Regions from separate parts of the Guyparkeria sp. TX1 genome, predicted to be linked through region 3. Evidence: predicted binding sites of a transcription regulator. Region 3 holds the regulator's gene; each other region holds the start of a gene.
What was found. The regulator FliA, encoded in region 3, starts transcription of late flagellar genes. The targets are predictions, from matches to a motif close to GCTAAAGTTNNNNNNNNNNCNGCCGATA.
Positions count from the first base shown of each region.

Region 1: VWP12_RS06155 (methyl-accepting chemotaxis protein) is a predicted target of FliA. The motif match lies at 2,126-2,153, and genes of this name have one in related genera.
Region 2: VWP12_RS05805 (chemotaxis protein) is a predicted target of FliA. The motif match lies at 2,381-2,408, and genes of this name have one in related genera.

Region 1 covers NZ_CP144142.1:1,310,843-1,316,346, forward strand. Annotated here, with positions in the region: gene VWP12_RS06140 (class I SAM-dependent methyltransferase) at 1-381, shown strand, start outside; gene VWP12_RS06145 (SDR family NAD(P)-dependent oxidoreductase) at 348-1,130, opposite strand; gene VWP12_RS06150 (phytoene/squalene synthase family protein) at 1,181-2,056, opposite strand; gene VWP12_RS06155 (methyl-accepting chemotaxis protein) at 2,211-3,392, shown strand; gene VWP12_RS06160 (hypothetical protein) at 3,411-3,992, opposite strand; gene VWP12_RS06165 (HAD-IA family hydrolase) at 3,989-4,690, opposite strand; gene ubiG (bifunctional 2-polyprenyl-6-hydroxyphenol methylase/3-demethylubiquinol 3-O-methyltransferase UbiG) at 4,700-5,428, opposite strand; gene VWP12_RS06175 (TRZ/ATZ family hydrolase) at 5,479-5,504, opposite strand, start outside.
Region 2 covers NZ_CP144142.1:1,236,802-1,242,305, reverse strand. Annotated here, with positions in the region: gene flgB (flagellar basal body rod protein FlgB) at 43-456, opposite strand; gene VWP12_RS05810 (CheR family methyltransferase) at 550-1,353, opposite strand; gene VWP12_RS05805 (chemotaxis protein) at 1,362-2,321, opposite strand; gene flgA (flagellar basal body P-ring formation chaperone FlgA) at 2,621-3,385, shown strand; gene flgM (flagellar biosynthesis anti-sigma factor FlgM) at 3,569-3,886, shown strand; gene flgN (flagellar export chaperone FlgN) at 4,053-4,550, shown strand; gene rsmD (16S rRNA (guanine(966)-N(2))-methyltransferase RsmD) at 4,555-5,160, opposite strand; gene ftsY (signal recognition particle-docking protein FtsY) at 5,336-5,504, shown strand, end outside.
Region 3 covers NZ_CP144142.1:1,056,494-1,061,997, forward strand. Annotated here, with positions in the region: gene flhA (flagellar biosynthesis protein FlhA) at 1-926, shown strand, start outside; gene flhF (flagellar biosynthesis protein FlhF) at 970-2,481, shown strand; gene VWP12_RS04975 (MinD/ParA family protein) at 2,478-3,371, shown strand; gene VWP12_RS04980 (RNA polymerase sigma factor FliA) at 3,368-4,090, shown strand; gene cheY (chemotaxis response regulator CheY) at 4,205-4,591, shown strand; gene VWP12_RS04990 (protein phosphatase CheZ) at 4,601-5,374, shown strand; gene VWP12_RS04995 (chemotaxis protein CheA) at 5,467-5,504, shown strand, end outside.

The sequences.
Region 1 (5,504 bases), 250 kb from region 3:
CATACCGCCGATATTTACCGCGGTGACCGCGACGAGGGCACGCTCAAGTGCCACTATCGGCACCTGGCTCACGAAGACCCGTTCGTCTACCCGGGACTGCAGGACATTACCGCCTGGGTGGATTTTCAGGCGGTCGAGCAGGCCGCGCGCGCGGCCGGGTTCGCGATCGACGGTGAGCGCAGCCAAGCCCAGTGGCTGCTGGGCACCGACGTTCCCCGGCTGGTCGAGCGGGAACTGCAAGCGCACGACTCGCTGACCGATCAGGCCCGCCTGGCGCAGGAATTCCGCGAGTTGGTGATGCCCACCGAGATGGGCGAGCGCTTTCGGGTGATGCGACTGCGTTTGGATCAGGTCGACGCAGACGTCCCGTCGAGACGTTGAATCGCGCCCGACTCCCCGTGTTCCAGCCAGTCCAGGAGCGCCGGCATGACCGCGCAGGGCGGCTGGCGGTCCTCGGTCAGCTCGCCGGGGAAGCGCGCGTGGCGCAGGCGGCTGTTGACCGCGCCGGGGTCGAAGCCGGCGATCCACACCGTCGGCGTTTCCGCCGCCCATTGACGGATCATTCGCTCGACCCCGGCGTGCGCGATGTCGTGGGCGCTGCCGTAGGCCTCGGTGCCGCGGTCGGTGAAGAACAGCACCCGCGCTCGGTCGGATTGCTCCAGCAGCGGCCACGCACTGCGGGTCAGGGCGAACGGCGCGGTCAGGTTGACGTGCAGGCTCTCCTGGAACTTCATCAGATCGGCCTGGGCGAGCGGCGCGAGCTCGCCGGCCGTACCCATGGCATGAACCAGCATGTCCAGACGGCCGTAGGCCTGCTCGATTCCGTCGACGAGTGTCGCGTAATCCTCCGGCGCGGCGCCCGAAAAATCCACCGGCTGGATCACGGGCGGTTCGCCGCGTGCCTCGGTGGGCACCTCGGGGAGCACCCGCTGGTTGATGTCGTCGGCAAGCCTGTCGAGCTGATCGAGCTTGCGGCCCAGCAGGATTACCGTCGCGCCACGGGCGGCCAGCGTCTGTGCGGTGGCGGTGCCCAGCGCACCGGTCGCACCATTGATCAGTACCACCTGGCCGGCGAACGAGGTGTCAGTCGACGGATTGGCGGCCGTTTTGGAGGAAGGGGAGTCGGTCATCGGGATATCTCGGGAGTGTGAGCCCGTGATGATCGGGCTGGAGGATCGGGTTACCAGGAGGCACGCCAGGCAAGCCACCATTGGCGCACGGGACTGATTTCAACGCGGCCGCCGGTGAGTTCCGCGGGCGTTTCCTGCATCAGCCGCAAATGCTCGCGGTCGATCGCGCGCAGGATGCGGAACAGGCGCGGCGGTCGGCCGCTCGCCTGCCAGTCGCTTAACCCTGTGCGAATGGTGTCGAGTTCGTCGCGGAACAGTGCCTCACGCTCCGTGGGGGCGGGCTCGCGGTACAGGTCGGCCTCGTCCAGCCCGAAGCGATTGAGGGTGTCCTGCGGCAGGTAGACCCGTCCGATCCGCGCGTGGCGCCCCAGCAGCCGCGCGCGATCAAGTCGGCCGTGCCAGCGCCCCAGCCGGGCAGCGGCCTCGGTCTGCTCGTCGGGCAGGTCCAGCAGGCGACCGTACAGGGTGAACAGGCTGGCGTAGCGCGCGTCGAGAAAGGCCTCCAGATCCGCCTCGGCGGCAAAGCCTTCGTATTCGAGCTCGATGCGCGCCGCGCCGAGCCGCTCCTCCAGCCGGGCGATCAGCGGCGAGTCCTCGCGGCGGGCTTCCTCGCCCAAACCGATCTCGTCGAGCCCCGCGGCCAGGGATTGGATCACCGGATGCTCGGCGTGCCCCTGGGTCATGCCCAGCAGCGCCTCGCGCCACCAGTCGAGCTTGGCCATGGCGACCTGGGGCTCGCTGACGGTTTCCGGGATTTCTGCCAGCGAGACATCCAGCGCCCGCAAGGCCGTCACCGCTCGCTGCCGGGCGGGGGAGAGCTTGAGGCTGGCAAGCCGGAAGGCACTGCCCACCGGGCGGGCGAGGCGCTCGCATTCGGCGTCTGCCAGATGAGGCTCGACCGACGGGCTGGTGGATTCCGCGTTCATGGGCTCGGATTCTAACAGTTCCGTGCCTCTTCCCCGGGTTCGTCCGTCGCGGGACGGACCGCGATGTGCCCTCAAGAAATTGTCCGCTCGACCGATATACGATGAGGCGCCTGTCCTGTTGCGCCATCCACTTCGAGCAAGGTGCCAACCAATCATGAGTCAGCCCAGCATCCTGCGTCGCCTGAAATGGTCCTTTGTCGGCATGGGTGTCGTTATGGGGGCGATCTTCCCGGTATTCGCCTCGTTCTTCGTCGAGTTCCGTGAGGGCATGCTGGGTTGGTTCGTGGTCGGCTGCCTGGGCGCGGGCCTGACCGTGGGGTTCGTCAACTACGGGCTCGCCCACCTGATCCTGCTGCGGCGAATGGGGGCACTGGCACGCCTGGCCGGGGCGGTGCGTGACGGCAATCTCACCGAGAAGTGCCAGATCGTCAGCCACGACTCGCTCGGCGAGATCGTCGCCAGCGTCAACGGCATGATCGACCAGTTGCATGCCCAGATGGGTGACCTCAATCGCAGCAGTGATTCGCTCTCCGCCGCGGCCGGCAGCCTAGATGAAAGCGTTTCCAGCGTGATGACGGCGCAGGGGCGCGTCCAGGCGCAGCGCGAGCGCACCCTGGGCGAGGCGCACGAGGTGGCAGACGGCGGTGGGCGGCTGGTCGAGGCAATCCTCGAGGCCGGTCAGCAGGCCGGCGAAATGCAGTCGCGCGCGGAACAGACACGCCACGAGGTCGGCGAGAGTGTCGCCTCGATCGCCCGTTCACAGGAGCGCGTCGAGGAAACCGCCGCGCTGATTACCTCGCTGGTGGCCGCCCGTGATCGGATCAGCGGCATGACCGCAACCATCGATGCCGTCGCCCAGCAGACCAACCTGCTGGCACTGAATGCCGCGATCGAGTCCGCCCGTGCCGGTGAGCACGGTCGCGGTTTCGCCGTGGTAGCCGACGAGGTGCGCAAACTTGCCGGGCGCAGTGGCGAGGCGGCCCGAGAAATCGGTCTGGTGATGGATTCCCTCGGGCGCGACGTGACAGCCGCCGACGAGAAGATGCAGGAGGCCAGCCGGTACTCCACGGATGCCGAGCGGTCGTTGCAAACCGCCTCCGGCGGCTTGTCTGGGATGCTCGAGTCGGTGGCCGACACGGTCAAGCTCACCGAGGAGGCGGCCGGCTACGGGCAACGTCACCAGACGGCGATCGGGCAGCTCACCGCGGATCTCAATTCGCTGATCGAGGTGGTCGAGCGAAATGCCGAGACCATGCAGTCGGCGAACCAGGCGGTCGATTCGGTCAACCGCGAGGCCGATCGCCTGGCGAGCCAGGTCTCGCGTTTCCGGTTGTAACCGGCCGGACGACTGGCCTCAGCCGCGGCCGGTGATAACCCGCCAGGCGATGCGAATCGTCGCGGTCGCCCACGCCACGGGCGAGCGCGCGGTCTCGGTCCGAAACCAGAGAGAGGGGTCGACCTGCCGTTCGCGCAGGATCTGCTCGACCCGCACGATCGTCAGCCGATAACGCCAGCCGGCCAGCCACGGGCGGCCCAGCGGGGCTGCGCCCTGCAGGATGCCGCGGATGCGTCCGGCAAAACGTTCGTTGAAGCGCCGGAAGGCGAAGTCGACCCGTTGGTCGTTCCAGTGGGCCTCGGTCACCCCCAGTTGTGCCAGTTCGTCGGCCGGCAGCCGCAAGGCGTGCCCGGACTGGCGGTCGGCCGCCGCGTCCAGCCAGCCATCGACCAGCAGCACGGCGGTGATCAGTCCGTCGACACGGGACTGGTCGGTCGGGGACAGGCGATCGAACCACGGCGGGTGAAAGGCGGTCAGCCGCTCGCGGTAGAAGGTGACCAGTTCACCCATGTTCTCCGGCGTGTTGGCCGGTGCCAGTGGGGCGTTGAGCTGCCGGGCGTCGACGGGCCAGCTAAGCAGGGAGGCGACTCGCGGGATCATTTCGCGTCTACCGCGTCGGGGCTCGCTGCGTTTTCTGCCGACCGAGTCAGGAGGACGGCGATGTCCTCGGGCCGATCGATCACCACCGTGGCCCCCCAGGTCTCGATGGGGCGCTCGCCGTCGAGATAGCCCCAGCGCCCGGCGACGGTGGGCATGTGGGCGGCGTTGCCGGCAATGATGTCGCGCTCGTGGTCACCGATGTACCAGATCGCTGCCGGCGGCAGGCGCAGCTTGCCGGCCGCGAACAGCAGCGGGTCCGGGTGGGGCTTGGCACGCTTGAGGTCGTCGCCGCAAACCACCACCGCCGGCGTGATCTCCAATGCCTCCAGCAGGCGTCGCGTCAGCTCGCCGGGCTTGTTGGTGACCACGCCCCAGGGCAGGGCGCGTCGCTCGAGCGATTCGACCAACGCCTCGAGCCCCGGGAACAGGCAGGTGTGCACGGCCAGGTCCTCTGCATAGAGCGCCAGGAACCGCTCACGCAGCCCGTCGTAGGTGTCGTGCTCCGGGGTGATGCCCAGCCCGATCCCCAGCAGCCCGCGCGCGCCGTTGGAGACGTGCGGTCGGATCTCGTCGAACGGCATCGGCTCGATCCCCTGCTCGGCGCGCACGCGATTGAGCGCGGCGGCCATGTCGGGGGCGGTGTCGAGCAGCGTGCCGTCGAGATCGAACAGGATCGCTTGAGGGGCGGAGAGGGGCATCAAGATTCCTTAACTGTCTTTCACAAAGGCCATTAGGTAGTTCACATCCAGATCGCGATCGTGGAGTGAAAACTCACGGGTCAGCGGGTTGTAGACGATGCCGGTCGAGGCGATCGGCTTGAGGCCCGCCGCCCGACCCATCCGTGCGAGCTCCCCCGGGCGGATGAAGTGGCGGTGATCGTGCGTGCCGCGCGGCACCATGTTGAGCAGGTATTCGGCGGCGACGATCCCCAGCAGCCAGGACTTGGCGTTGCGGTTGAGCGTCGAGAGGAACACGTGGCCGCCGGGGCGTACCGCCTCGGCAAGTGCGGTGATGATGCGGCCGGGCTCCTCGACGTGCTCGAGCATCTCCATGCAGGTGACCACGTCGAATGCCCCGGCATGTTCGGGGGCGAAGCGCGTGATGTCGGCCACCTGGTAGTCGATATCGAGATAGTCCGGCGCATGGTCGCGGGCGACGTCGATGACGTCCTCGGCCAGGTCCAGCGCGGTGACGGCAGCCCCGCTGCGGGCCAGTGCCTCGGCGAGGATGCCGCCGCCGCATCCCACGTCCAGCACGCGGCTGTCGCCGGCGTCGCTGTAGCGCTCGACAAAGGCCATGCGCAACGGGTTGATCGCGTGCAGCGAGGCGAACGGGCCGTCGCTGTCCCACCACTGCCGGGCGAGGCGGTTAAAATGCGCCAGCTCGTCGGGCGAGGCGCTGGAGGAGCGGTCAACGGTGTCGATGGTCGAGGTCATCGCGGTGTTCCCGGCGGGTGCAGGCAATTGAGGGGGCGGGCGGCGAGCGATCACGTTTGCGGCTTGGCGCGCAGGA
Region 2 (5,504 bases), 180 kb from region 3:
CCTTGACTGAAAAGTGTAGTTCGCGGAAATCCGGCGCAGTCATCACTGGCCACTCAGGGCCTTCTTGATGCCGGAAACACGGCTGTTGAGAAACGAAAGCGTCGTCTGGTAACCCACCGCGTCCTGGGTAAAGCCCACCCGCTCCTTGTCGAGATCGACCGTGTTGCCATCCAGTGCTGGCGCATCCGGCACGGAAAACCCCTCCCGGATCCCCGACGACACGCCGCCGCCACCGATCTGGCGCGGGTCCTCGGTCTTGAGGCGCCCGGCGCTACCGGCAGACGAGGACTTGCTCTGCAACGCGGTCTCCATCGCCTGATCGAACGACATCGCCCGCGCCTTGTAGCCCGGGGTGTCGGCATTGGCGATGTTCTCGGCGCGCATCTTGAGGCTGCGCTCCTGGAAAATCAGGGCATCGTCGTGGATGCCAAGCAGGCGGTCATTGATGATCGACATGAAAAAACCCTCGACACAATGTCAGTGCCGAGGGCTTATGCGATAAGCGTGCCAGTTTTTTGGATAACCGACAGGGGGACCCGTCCGTTGGTGTCAACTCTTGAGTCGGTAGGCGGTGCCACCGGTGGGTAACCGCTCGGGGGTGAAACGGTCGGAGAGTTGGGTGAGCGACTCCGAGGCGCCGAGGATCAGATAGCCGCCCGGCACCAGGGTGTCGGCGATGCGGTCGATGATCTTGGCCTTGGTTTCGCGGGAAAAATAGATCAGGACATTGCGGCAGAAGACCATGTCGTAGCGACGGGATTCGGGACGCAGCTCAAGCAGATTGCCGACGCGAAACTGCGTCCGGCGGCTGATCTGGGGCGAGATCTTCCAGCCATCATTCGCCTTGACGAAATATTGACGCTTCCGTTCCGGCGACAGCCCACGCCCCAGGGAAAGGTCATCGAAAACGCCTTGACGGGCCTTCTCGACCACCGCCTCGGAGATGTCGGTGCCGACGATCTCGAGATTGAAGGGCACCCGCTGCTCGTCCGCAATGATGCTGATCGAAAACGCCTCCTGACCGGTGGAACAGGCCGCCGACCAGATCCGGTAGGTGGCTTTCTTTGCGGCGACCGCCTCGGGGAAGAATTTCTTTTCCAGTGCGGCAAAGGGATAGCCGTCACGAAACCAGAGCGTCTCATTGGTGGTCATGGCATCGACCACGTCGCGCGCGAGCATGCGATCTCGCCGCGAGAGCAATGTCTCGATCAGCGACTCCACCGACGCGTGACCCTTGGAACGGGCCACGCGCGAGAGCCGGGTTTCCACCAGGTACTGCTTGTCACGGCTCAGCAGGATACCGCTGTGCTGCTCCAGGAACGCGCAGAACCGGTCGAACGTTTCGGCCTTCATGCCGCGGGTCAAGCCTCGTCCACGGCGTGGTGCACCTCGTGGCGGCGAAGCGCTTCACCCACGACCCGGGCCAGGTCATCCGGGTGGAACTTCGGGATAAAGCGGTCGGCACCGACCTGCTTGACCATCTTTTCGTTGAACACGCCACTGAGCGAGGAGTGCAGGATCACGTAGATGCCCTTGAGCTGCGAGTCCTGGCGGATCAGCGAGGTCAGCGTGTAACCGTCCATCGTGGGCATCTCGATGTCCGAGACCACCATGGCCAGCCGCTCGAGTTGCTCGGGCTGCTTCTCCTTCCAGCGCCGGAGCGTGTCGATCGCCTCCTGACCGTTCTTGGTGACCACCGATTTCAAGTGCATCTGCTCGAGCGTACTTTCCACCTGCTTGCGCGCGACCACCGAGTCATCGACCACCAGCACCAGATCCGACCCCTTGGCGATCTCGCCGTACTCGCCGATCACGTCGTCGGAGACTGTATCGGCCACGCCGACGACGCGCGCGAAAATCTGCTCGACGTCGATGATCTCGACCAGCTGCTTGTCGATCCGCGCCACGGCCGTCAGGAAGTTTGAGTTGTTGGTCCCGCTCGGCGGGGTCAGCACTTCCTTCCAGGACAGGTTGACGATCCGGTCGACCGAATGCACCAGGAACCCCTGCACGGCACGGTTGTACTCGGTGATGATGACGAAGGCGTTCTGCACCTGCTCGTCGGTCATGCGCCCCTTGCCGATCGCCTCCGACAGATCGATGACGGTGATCGTGTGCCCGCGCACGTCGGCAATCCCGCGAATCGAGCTGTCCGAGTGCGGCACGTCAGTCAGCTTGGGACAACGAATCACCTCGCGGACCTTGAAGACATTGATCCCGAAACGCTGATCGGTGCCCAGACCGAACACCAGCAACTCCAGTCGGTTGCGACCGGCCAGCTGGGTACGGGAATCGACTGATGACATCACGTTGCTTTTCACGGCTAGTCCTGTCCTGGTGACGCAGAAAGTGGCGGGGAGTCTTTGTTAATCAGACGTGGTATCGGCCCGGTCGACGCAATCTTTAGCATCGCACTCAATCCCGCCCCTTCGACCGGGCTGATCTGACCGATCCGCTTCAACGATTCGGCAACGACGTCGTACCGGCATGGTAGCGCAGTCGTCCGAGGGTTGCGCCCACCCCGCCGCAGCGTCGGAGAGAAGGACGCCGGACGCAGGGAGTGGCATGGTAAGTGCTTAACAACGCGGTGCAAGCAACCCGAGGTCATGATTGCATCCCGATGAGTAATTCCCGCGTTATCGCCCGACCGAAAGGCACACCAGCCAGCAAGGCCTTGCTGTGTTCGATGCTGATGCTGGCCGGCTGGTTACTGGCACCGGTCTTGGCGCAAGCCGAGCCGGGCGACGCCCCCGAGACCGTTCAGATGCAGGTCAGCCAGGCCATGGAGGCGTTCCTCGACGCGCAGGAAAGCGGCAATGATCAGCTCACCCTGCGAGCCGGGCGACTCGATCCGCGGCTACGCCTGGGTGTGTGCGATCAGGCACTGGAGATCAACGAGGGCCGCCCGCTCAACCTCAATCGCGGCCGCCAGACGGTGAAGGTCAGTTGTCACGGCAACTCGCCCTGGCGCATCTACGTCCCGGTCGAACTCTCCCGCCGTCAGCAGGCGGTGGTTGCCGCCCGGCCACTGGCCGCCGGTGACGTGCTGAGCATCGAGGATCTGGATCTGGCCACCGTAGATGCCAACCGCGCCCGCCGTCAGTACTACACCGACCCGGCGGAACTTGTCGGCATGATGGCGACTCAACCTCTACAGTCGGGGCAATTGGTGACCGCGCACAACCTGGGCATCAACGCGGTGGTCGAGCGTGGCGACATCGTCTCCATCCAGGTCGGCCATGGCGGGTTCGTGGTCGGCTCGACCGGCGAGGTACAGGGCCGCGCCGGTGTGGGGCAGCGAGTCAAGGTGAAGAACACCGGCTCCGGCAACGTGATCGAGACCGTCGTGGTCGACAGTCGCACCGTCGAGGCGATCGGCCGCTAAACGGGTGACAGGAATCCGACGATGATCGTCAATTTTCAAAAGTATTTCAGTTGGCGCTAAAGTTTTGCGTTGACCGGCCGATGCTCAAGGGCGACGGGACATTTTGAGTTAACCTAGACGCCTGCCAGTCGGGCCCGTGCCACGGCGCGGACACGTTGTCCGAGACAGGAAGGATCAATCACCATGGCAAACGAAATCAACGGCTTCGGCCCGCGCAATCTGGGCCCGAATTCCTCGCTGGACTCGTCCCGTAATCGGGCCGAGGCCAAGGGCGAGGGCCAACAAGCAGCCGGCAGCGCGACGACGGGCATCAAGGAGGATGACGCCGTGACGCTCTCCAGCGGGGCTTCCCAGCTCCAGGAAATGGGTCAGGCGCTGGCCGAATCCGCCCCCTTCGATCAAGCCAAGGTCGATCGCATCAAGGATTTGATCAGCCAGGGCGAATACCAGATCGATTCCGGCCGGATCGCCGAGAAGCTGCGCCAGTTCGAGACGCTCTAATCGCTCTAATCCCTGGATGACCAGGGCGCCGGCCAGGCGCGGCACAAGACACCCCGGCGGGATGACCCGACCGGGGTGCTTCTATTGGGCGCGGACAATTCGTATGCTCATGCTGACTTCCCGTTATTCGTGAACATCAAGCAGGAACGCCAAGCAGGCACCCAAAATGACCCAGTTCGATACCAGCGCCCCCGCCAATAACAACCCCTCGCCCACCGGCTGGCTGGCCGACATGCTCGAGCCGGCACGGGCGCTGCTCGACGACCACCAGGCACTCGCCGCCCTGCTGCGACGCCAGGAAACCCCGTCACTCGACGAGTTCGACGAGGTCTTCCGCCAGATCCGCGAACACAATCAGGCACTGGCCGAGGCCGAACAGGCTCGGCTGGAGTGGTTGGCGGCTGTGGGCGAGACCGACACCCAAACGGCACTGGAACGCGAGAACGCATCCGCGAACGCCACCTGGGACGAACTCAAGAGCACCGCCCGCCACTTTCGTGACCTCTCGGAGACCAACCTGATGGCCCTGCGGCGCATCGATCATTTCCTCGGTGAACGGATCGATTTCCTGACCCAGCGCGACGAGCCGGCAGGCTCGCTCTACACCGCCGGCGGCACCGAGCACAACGCCGGCAACCGTGGCCGGACGCTGGGCGATGCCTGAGACATCAGGCCCGCCGTTCGAGCAATAGCGAACGGCTCTCCCCGGCTCGCGTCTCACGGCTCACGATGAAACCATCCGGAAGCCTGAGCGACTCGAGCGCCGCGCCCTCGACAAACACCCGCACATCCTCGGCCAGCCAGGGCGCCTCCGCCAGGGCGTCCAGTGCCCCCTGCAACAACTCGGGCTGACGGAACGGCGGGTCGAGAAAGACCAGGTCGATCGGCCCGTCCAGCGCCTCGGGCACCGCCGACAACCAGTGGCGGGCATTCATGGCCCACACCGAGAATCGCTCGGGTGAAGCATCCATGCGGGCCAGGTTTTCCTCCAGCGCTTTCGCCACCCGCGCCGATCGTTCGACGAATCCCACCCACGCGGCTCCGCGTGAAAGCGCCTCGATGCCCAGCACGCCGCTGCCGGCAAACAGATCGAGCACCCGCCATCCCGGCAAGCTCTGCCCCAGCCAGTTGAACAACGTCTCGCGCACGCGGTCCGGTGTCGGGCGCAGATCACGCGCCGACGGGAAGCGCAGACGCCGCGAGCGCCACTCCCCACCGATAATGCGCACCTGCTCGCCGCGTGCCGGGCCTCGCCCCTTGGGGGTGCTGGGCATGAAGACTCTCCTTGCCGATCACTGATGGATGATGGGGCGACGCCGGGTGGCTGCCGCCGGTGGCCGGTGACCGAAGCCGCCGGGCATGGCCTGCATGATAAACTCCGTCGGCGCCATGCGGGGCACCGCTGCGCCCTGCCAAACATCGGCCGCGAACCTAGGTACCATCGATTTCATGTTCGGATTTCTCAGACGCAAAAAGCGCAAGAACGAAGCCGCCAAGGTCCATGACGACATCCCTCAGGACCTCCCCGCGGTCGATTCGGCCGGGGCCGACAACACTGGCCCAGGCGAACCAGCAACCGAAAACGATCAACCAGCTCAGCCAGCACCTGAGCCGGCGC
Region 3 (5,504 bases):
GCAAGAAGCTCTCGCAGGACCTGGGTTTCCTGATCTCGACGGTTCACATCCGTGACAACCTCGATCTCAAGCCCAACGAGTACCGCATCAGCCTCAACGGTGTGCCGATCGGCAACGCCGAGATCTTCCCCGACCGCGACATGGCCATCAATCCGGGGCAGGTCTCCGGCGACATCAAGGGCATCCAGACCACCGACCCGGCCTTCGGCCTGAAGGCCTACTGGATCGATCGCGGTCAGAAGGAAGAGGCCCAAGCGCTTGGTTACACCGTGGTCGACCCGGCCACGGTGGTCGCCACCCACCTGTCACAGATCCTCGGCGACAACGCCGCCGACCTGTTCGGTTACGAACAGGCGCAGCAACTGCTCGACACGCTCAAGCAAAACTCGCCGAAACTGGTCGAGGACCTGGTGCCCAAGACCCTGCCGATGACCACCATCGTCGAGGTGCTCGGGCAACTGCTCTCCGAGCGGATCCCGATTCGCGATATCCGCACGATTGCCGAAACCTTGACGATCCAGGGTCAGCGTACCCAGGACGTCGGGGAATTGACGGAGAGCGTGCGCATGGCGCTGGGCCGGATGATCGTCCAGCACATCAACGGCTTGGCGCCGACCGTGCCGGTCATCACGCTGGATCCACAGTTGGAACAGCTCTTGCTTAACAGTACCCAGCGCGGGAATCAGGCCCCCGGAATCGAGCCCGGCCTGGCCGAGCGACTGCACAAGTCACTCAAGGACGCGGCCGAGCGTCAGGAGCAGAGTGGCAAGCCGGCCATCCTCCTGGTGGCTCCGCAGATTCGCAGCTGGCTCTCGCGCATGGTCCGGCACTCGATCCCGACGCTCAGCGTGCTGAGCTATCACGAGATACCGGACAACAAGGAAATACGCGTGGTGGCGAGCGTCGGCAACCAGAACGAAGGCTGACGACTCGACCGGATAACCCAACCGCTAAGGGTCTGGTGGATACATGAAAATCAAGCGAATCATCGCCAGTGACATGCGCGAGGCCATGCGTCAGGTGCGGCGCGTGTTCGGTGACGAGGCCGTCATCCTCTCTAACAAGCCGGTCTCCGGCGGGGTGGAGGTGATTGCCGCGATGGACTTCGACGAGAAGGCGATCCAGCTGGCGGCCGCCCAGCAGTCGGCCAGCCGGATTGCCGGCGCCTCGGAGCGGCCGGTGGCGAGGGCCGAGCGCGCCGCGCCGGAACAAGCGCCGCGTCCGGCACAGCCGACCGCGGCCGAGGCCAGCGATGCCGCGCCCAAGACCACCGCCGAGATGCTCGCCGAGCGCAGCCGCAAGGCCGAGTCGGCCGGCTCGACCGAATCAAGCGAGACGCTCGCGTCGTCTGCCGCCGACGAGACCGAAGACGACCGTGCCGCCTTCTCCGAGGCGCTCGCCGCCTGGAGCGAGCAGCACGCAGGCCCGTCCGCCGAGTCCCCCGCGAACCATGCCGCCGACGAGCCGGCCGCTCGTTCGTCCAACCGAACCCCGTCGCACTGGGACTGGCTGGTCGAGGATCAGGGCGCGGCCGAGGGGCGCCTGTCGACGCTGACCGAGGAGGTGGCGCAGCTGCGTGACCTGTTCGAACGGCAACTGTCGGTAATGGAATGGCATCGTTTCAGTCAGGCGCACCCTGCCGAGGTCTCCACCGTCCAGCGGCTGCAGGATATCGGCCTGCCGACGGGGCTGGCGCGCGAGCTGGGTCGGGCCGCGGCCCAGGCCCAGCCGGAGCGGGCATTCGTCGAGGCGCTCAAGATGCTTGGCGAGCAGCTCGAGAACCGTGCCGAGGACCCGGTCGAGGCCGGCGGTACCTATGCCTTCGTCGGCCCGACCGGCGTGGGCAAGACCACCACGCTTGCGAAGCTGGCCGCCCGCGCGGTGCTGCACCGTGGGCGCGACTCGGTGGCGCTGATCAGCACGGATCGCTTTCGCATCGGCGCCCAGGAGCAGTTGCGCAACTACGCCCGTATCCTTAACGTGCCATTGCATATTGCCCGTGACGAGACGCATCTGGCGCAGTTGCTCGAGGCCGTGTCCGACCGGCACCTGGTGCTGATCGACACCTCCGGGATGTCGCAGCGCGATTTCCGCATGATGCAGAAACTCGAGGCCCTGATGGGGGCGGGCGAGGCGGTCAAGCTGCTGCTGGTGCTGTCGGCCAATGCCCAGTACCCGGCCCTCGAGGACGTCAAGAAACGCTTTGCCGGCCTGCCGTTGCACGGCACCGTGCTGACCAAGCTCGACGAGACCGTCCTGCTCGGCGGCGGCCTGGCCGCCCTGGTTCGCCCGCTGGCCGGTGTCGACGGTGAGCCGCGTCGCCTGCCGCTGGTTTGCGCGGGGGTCGGCCAGCGCGTCCCGGAGGATCTCTGGTTCCCGAAGGCGGCCGACCTGATCAAGCAGGCCCTGGAAATGGGGCAGTCACAACTCGAACACACCGACCGGGATGATCCGCTGTGGATGCTCAATCAAGCCGGATGACACTCCAGCCCACCATTAGCGGCCACGACCAGGCCGACGGGGCGCGCTACGCCAATGCCAATCGCCCGGTGCGGGTGATCGCCGTGACCAGCGGCAAGGGCGGCGTGGGCAAGACCAACGTCTCGGTCAACCTTTCCGTGGCACTCGCCCGCAGCGGCGAGCGGGTGGTGTTGATGGATGCCGACCTGGGGCTCGGCAACGTCGATGTCCTGCTTGGTCTACAGTCCCGGGGCAATCTGTCCCACGTGCTTTCCGGCGAGGCGACTCTCGACGAGATCATGCTCGAAGGCCCCGAGGGTATCGGCATCCTGCCGGCCGCTAGCGGGGTGGCCAGCATGGCCGGTCTGACGGCCGCCGAGAATGCCGGACTGATCTCGGCCTTCTCCGGCATGCGCTGGCCGGTCGACACCCTGGTCGTCGATTCGGCCGCGGGCATCGCCGACTCGGTGGTGCGCTTCGCCGAGGCTGCCAGCGAGGTCGTGGTGGTGGTCTGCGACGAGCCGGCCTCAATCACCGATGCCTACGCCGTCATCAAGGTGCTATCGCGTGAACACGACGTCACCCGTTTCCACGTGGTCGCAAACATGGTGCGCGATGCTGCCGAGGGCCGGCGCCTGTTCGAGAAACTCTCGGTGGCTGCCAAGCGCTTTCTCGACGTGACGCTCACCCACATGGGGTCGGTGCCGTTCGACGATTACCTGCGTCGGGCCGTGCAGCGTCAGAAGACCGTCGTGCAGCTCTACGGCGGGGCGAAGTCGACGCGGGCGTTCACGGCGATGGCCGACAAGGTCAATCAGTGGCCGGTGCCGCGCGGGCCGCAGGGGCAGTTGCAGTTTTTCGTCGAGCGACTGGTGAACAACGCCGAGCTGGACCCCGAGAACCTGTTATGAATGCACGCGCCATGTATCAGAACGTTCAGGCCGGATCGACCGAAGCCCTGGTGGCCAAGCACGCTGACCTGGTCAAGCGAGTGGCTTTTCACCTGCTCGGGCGTCTGCCCTCCCATGTGCAGGCCGAGGATCTGATACAGGCGGGCATGGTCGGGCTGCTCGACGCTGCCCGCCTGTTCGATGGCGACAAGGGGGCCTCGTTCGAGACCTACGCCGGCTTGCGCATTCGCGGCGCAATGCTCGACGAGGTGCGCCGCAACGACTGGGCGCCGCGCTCGGTCTATCGTCGCCAGCGGGAAATCGCGCAGACGGTGGCCGCCATCGAGGCCGACACCGGTCGCGAGGCGCGAGATGCCGAGGTCTGCGAGCGCATGGGCATCACCCTCAACGAGTACCACGCCGCCATCAGTGATTCCTCCTCGGTACACGTCGGTTCGCTGGATCACGGCGGCGAGGCGGAAAACGAGACCTTCGACATTGCCGACCCGAATAGCCAGCAACCCGACGAGGCGCTGGCCGAGAACCACTTCCAGCGCGATCTTGCCGACTGCATCGACGAGCTGCCGGAACGGGAAAGGCTGGTGATGTCCCTGTACTATGTCGAGGAACTCAACCAAAAAGAGATCGGCGCGGTGCTCGGCGTCAGCGAGTCGCGCGTCTGTCAGATTCACAACAAGGCGATCATGCGGCTCAAGACCGCGATGAACGCCTGGAAATAGGGCGCCGGGTGCAGAAAAGGGCTCAATCTTTTCCGCTCGGCGCCGATAGACCCTCCTACCCACGTTCGAACAAGGCAACCTGCCTGGTACTGACAAACGATCCCAGGGGCGAAAATGGACCGAAACATGAAGATCCTCGTGGTGGACGATTTCTCCACGATGCGCCGGATCATCAAGAACCTCCTCAAGGAGCTTGGCTTCACCAACCTCGAGGAGGCCGATGATGGCCAGACGGCACTGCCACTGCTCCGGCAGGGCAATTTCGATTTCCTCGTGACCGACTGGAACATGCCGGGCATGACCGGCATCGACCTGCTGCGAGCGGTTCGTGCCGACCCGAACCTCGCCAGCCTGCCGGTGCTCATGGTGACCGCCGAGGCCAAGCGGGAACAGATCGTGCTCGCCGCCCAGGAGGGCGTGAACGGCTACATCGTCAAGCCGTTCAACGGCGCCACCCTCAAGGAGAAGATCGACAAGATCTTCGAACGCGTCGAATCGTAGGGCCCCGGGATGACTCAAGTACAGGAGCAGGACTTCCAGCCGGTGGTCGGTCGCGAAAAGCGATTGGCCGACGCCCGCGCATTGGTCGAGGCGATCGAGAACGAAGATTCGTCGAGCGAAGCGCAGCTGATCGGTGAACTCACGGCGGCCTATTCGGGCAATATCTTCGACGAGGTCGGTCGGATGACCCGTGAGGTACATGACACCCTCAGGAGCTTTGCCGAGGACGAGCGACTCGGGGCGCTGGCCGAGGACGAGATGCCGGACGCGCGTGATCGCCTGCGCTACGTGATCACCCTGACCGAGCAGGCTGCGACCCGCACCTTGACGGTCACCGAAGAGGCCACCCCCACGGCGGAGCAGATCGTCGAGCGCTCGCAACGGCTCAAGGACGAGCTGGCTAAAGTCGCCGCCAGCGAAGCCGATAACGCTCGTCTGGGGGGCGTGGTCGAGTCGATGACCCGCTACCTGGACTCGACCACCCGCTGTGGCGAGCGACTCAAGGGGCAGTTCACCGAGATCATGATGGCCCAGGAATTCCAGGATCTGTCCGGTCAGCTCCTGATGCGGGTGATCGATCTGCTCGAGCAGCTCGAGGAAAAGCTCGTCGGGCTGTTGCAGATTACCGCCCCGGTCCGCAATGCCAAGGGAGAGGACAGCAAGTCCGTCGCCCCGGCCGAGCGTGCCGAGGATGGCGTCGGGCCGCAGTTGCCCAGCGCCGGCGATAACGTGGTCAAGAATCAGGACGACGTCGACGATCTACTCGCCAGCCTGGGTTTCTGACCCGGTCGATCGAGGGAAATGCCGGGCCCACGTGGCCGGGCGGGAACGTGGCACACCCCGCCGGGGGTCACAGAGCGCAGTGAGAGGCAAGCATGGCATTCGAACCCGACAACGAGCTGTTGCAGGACTT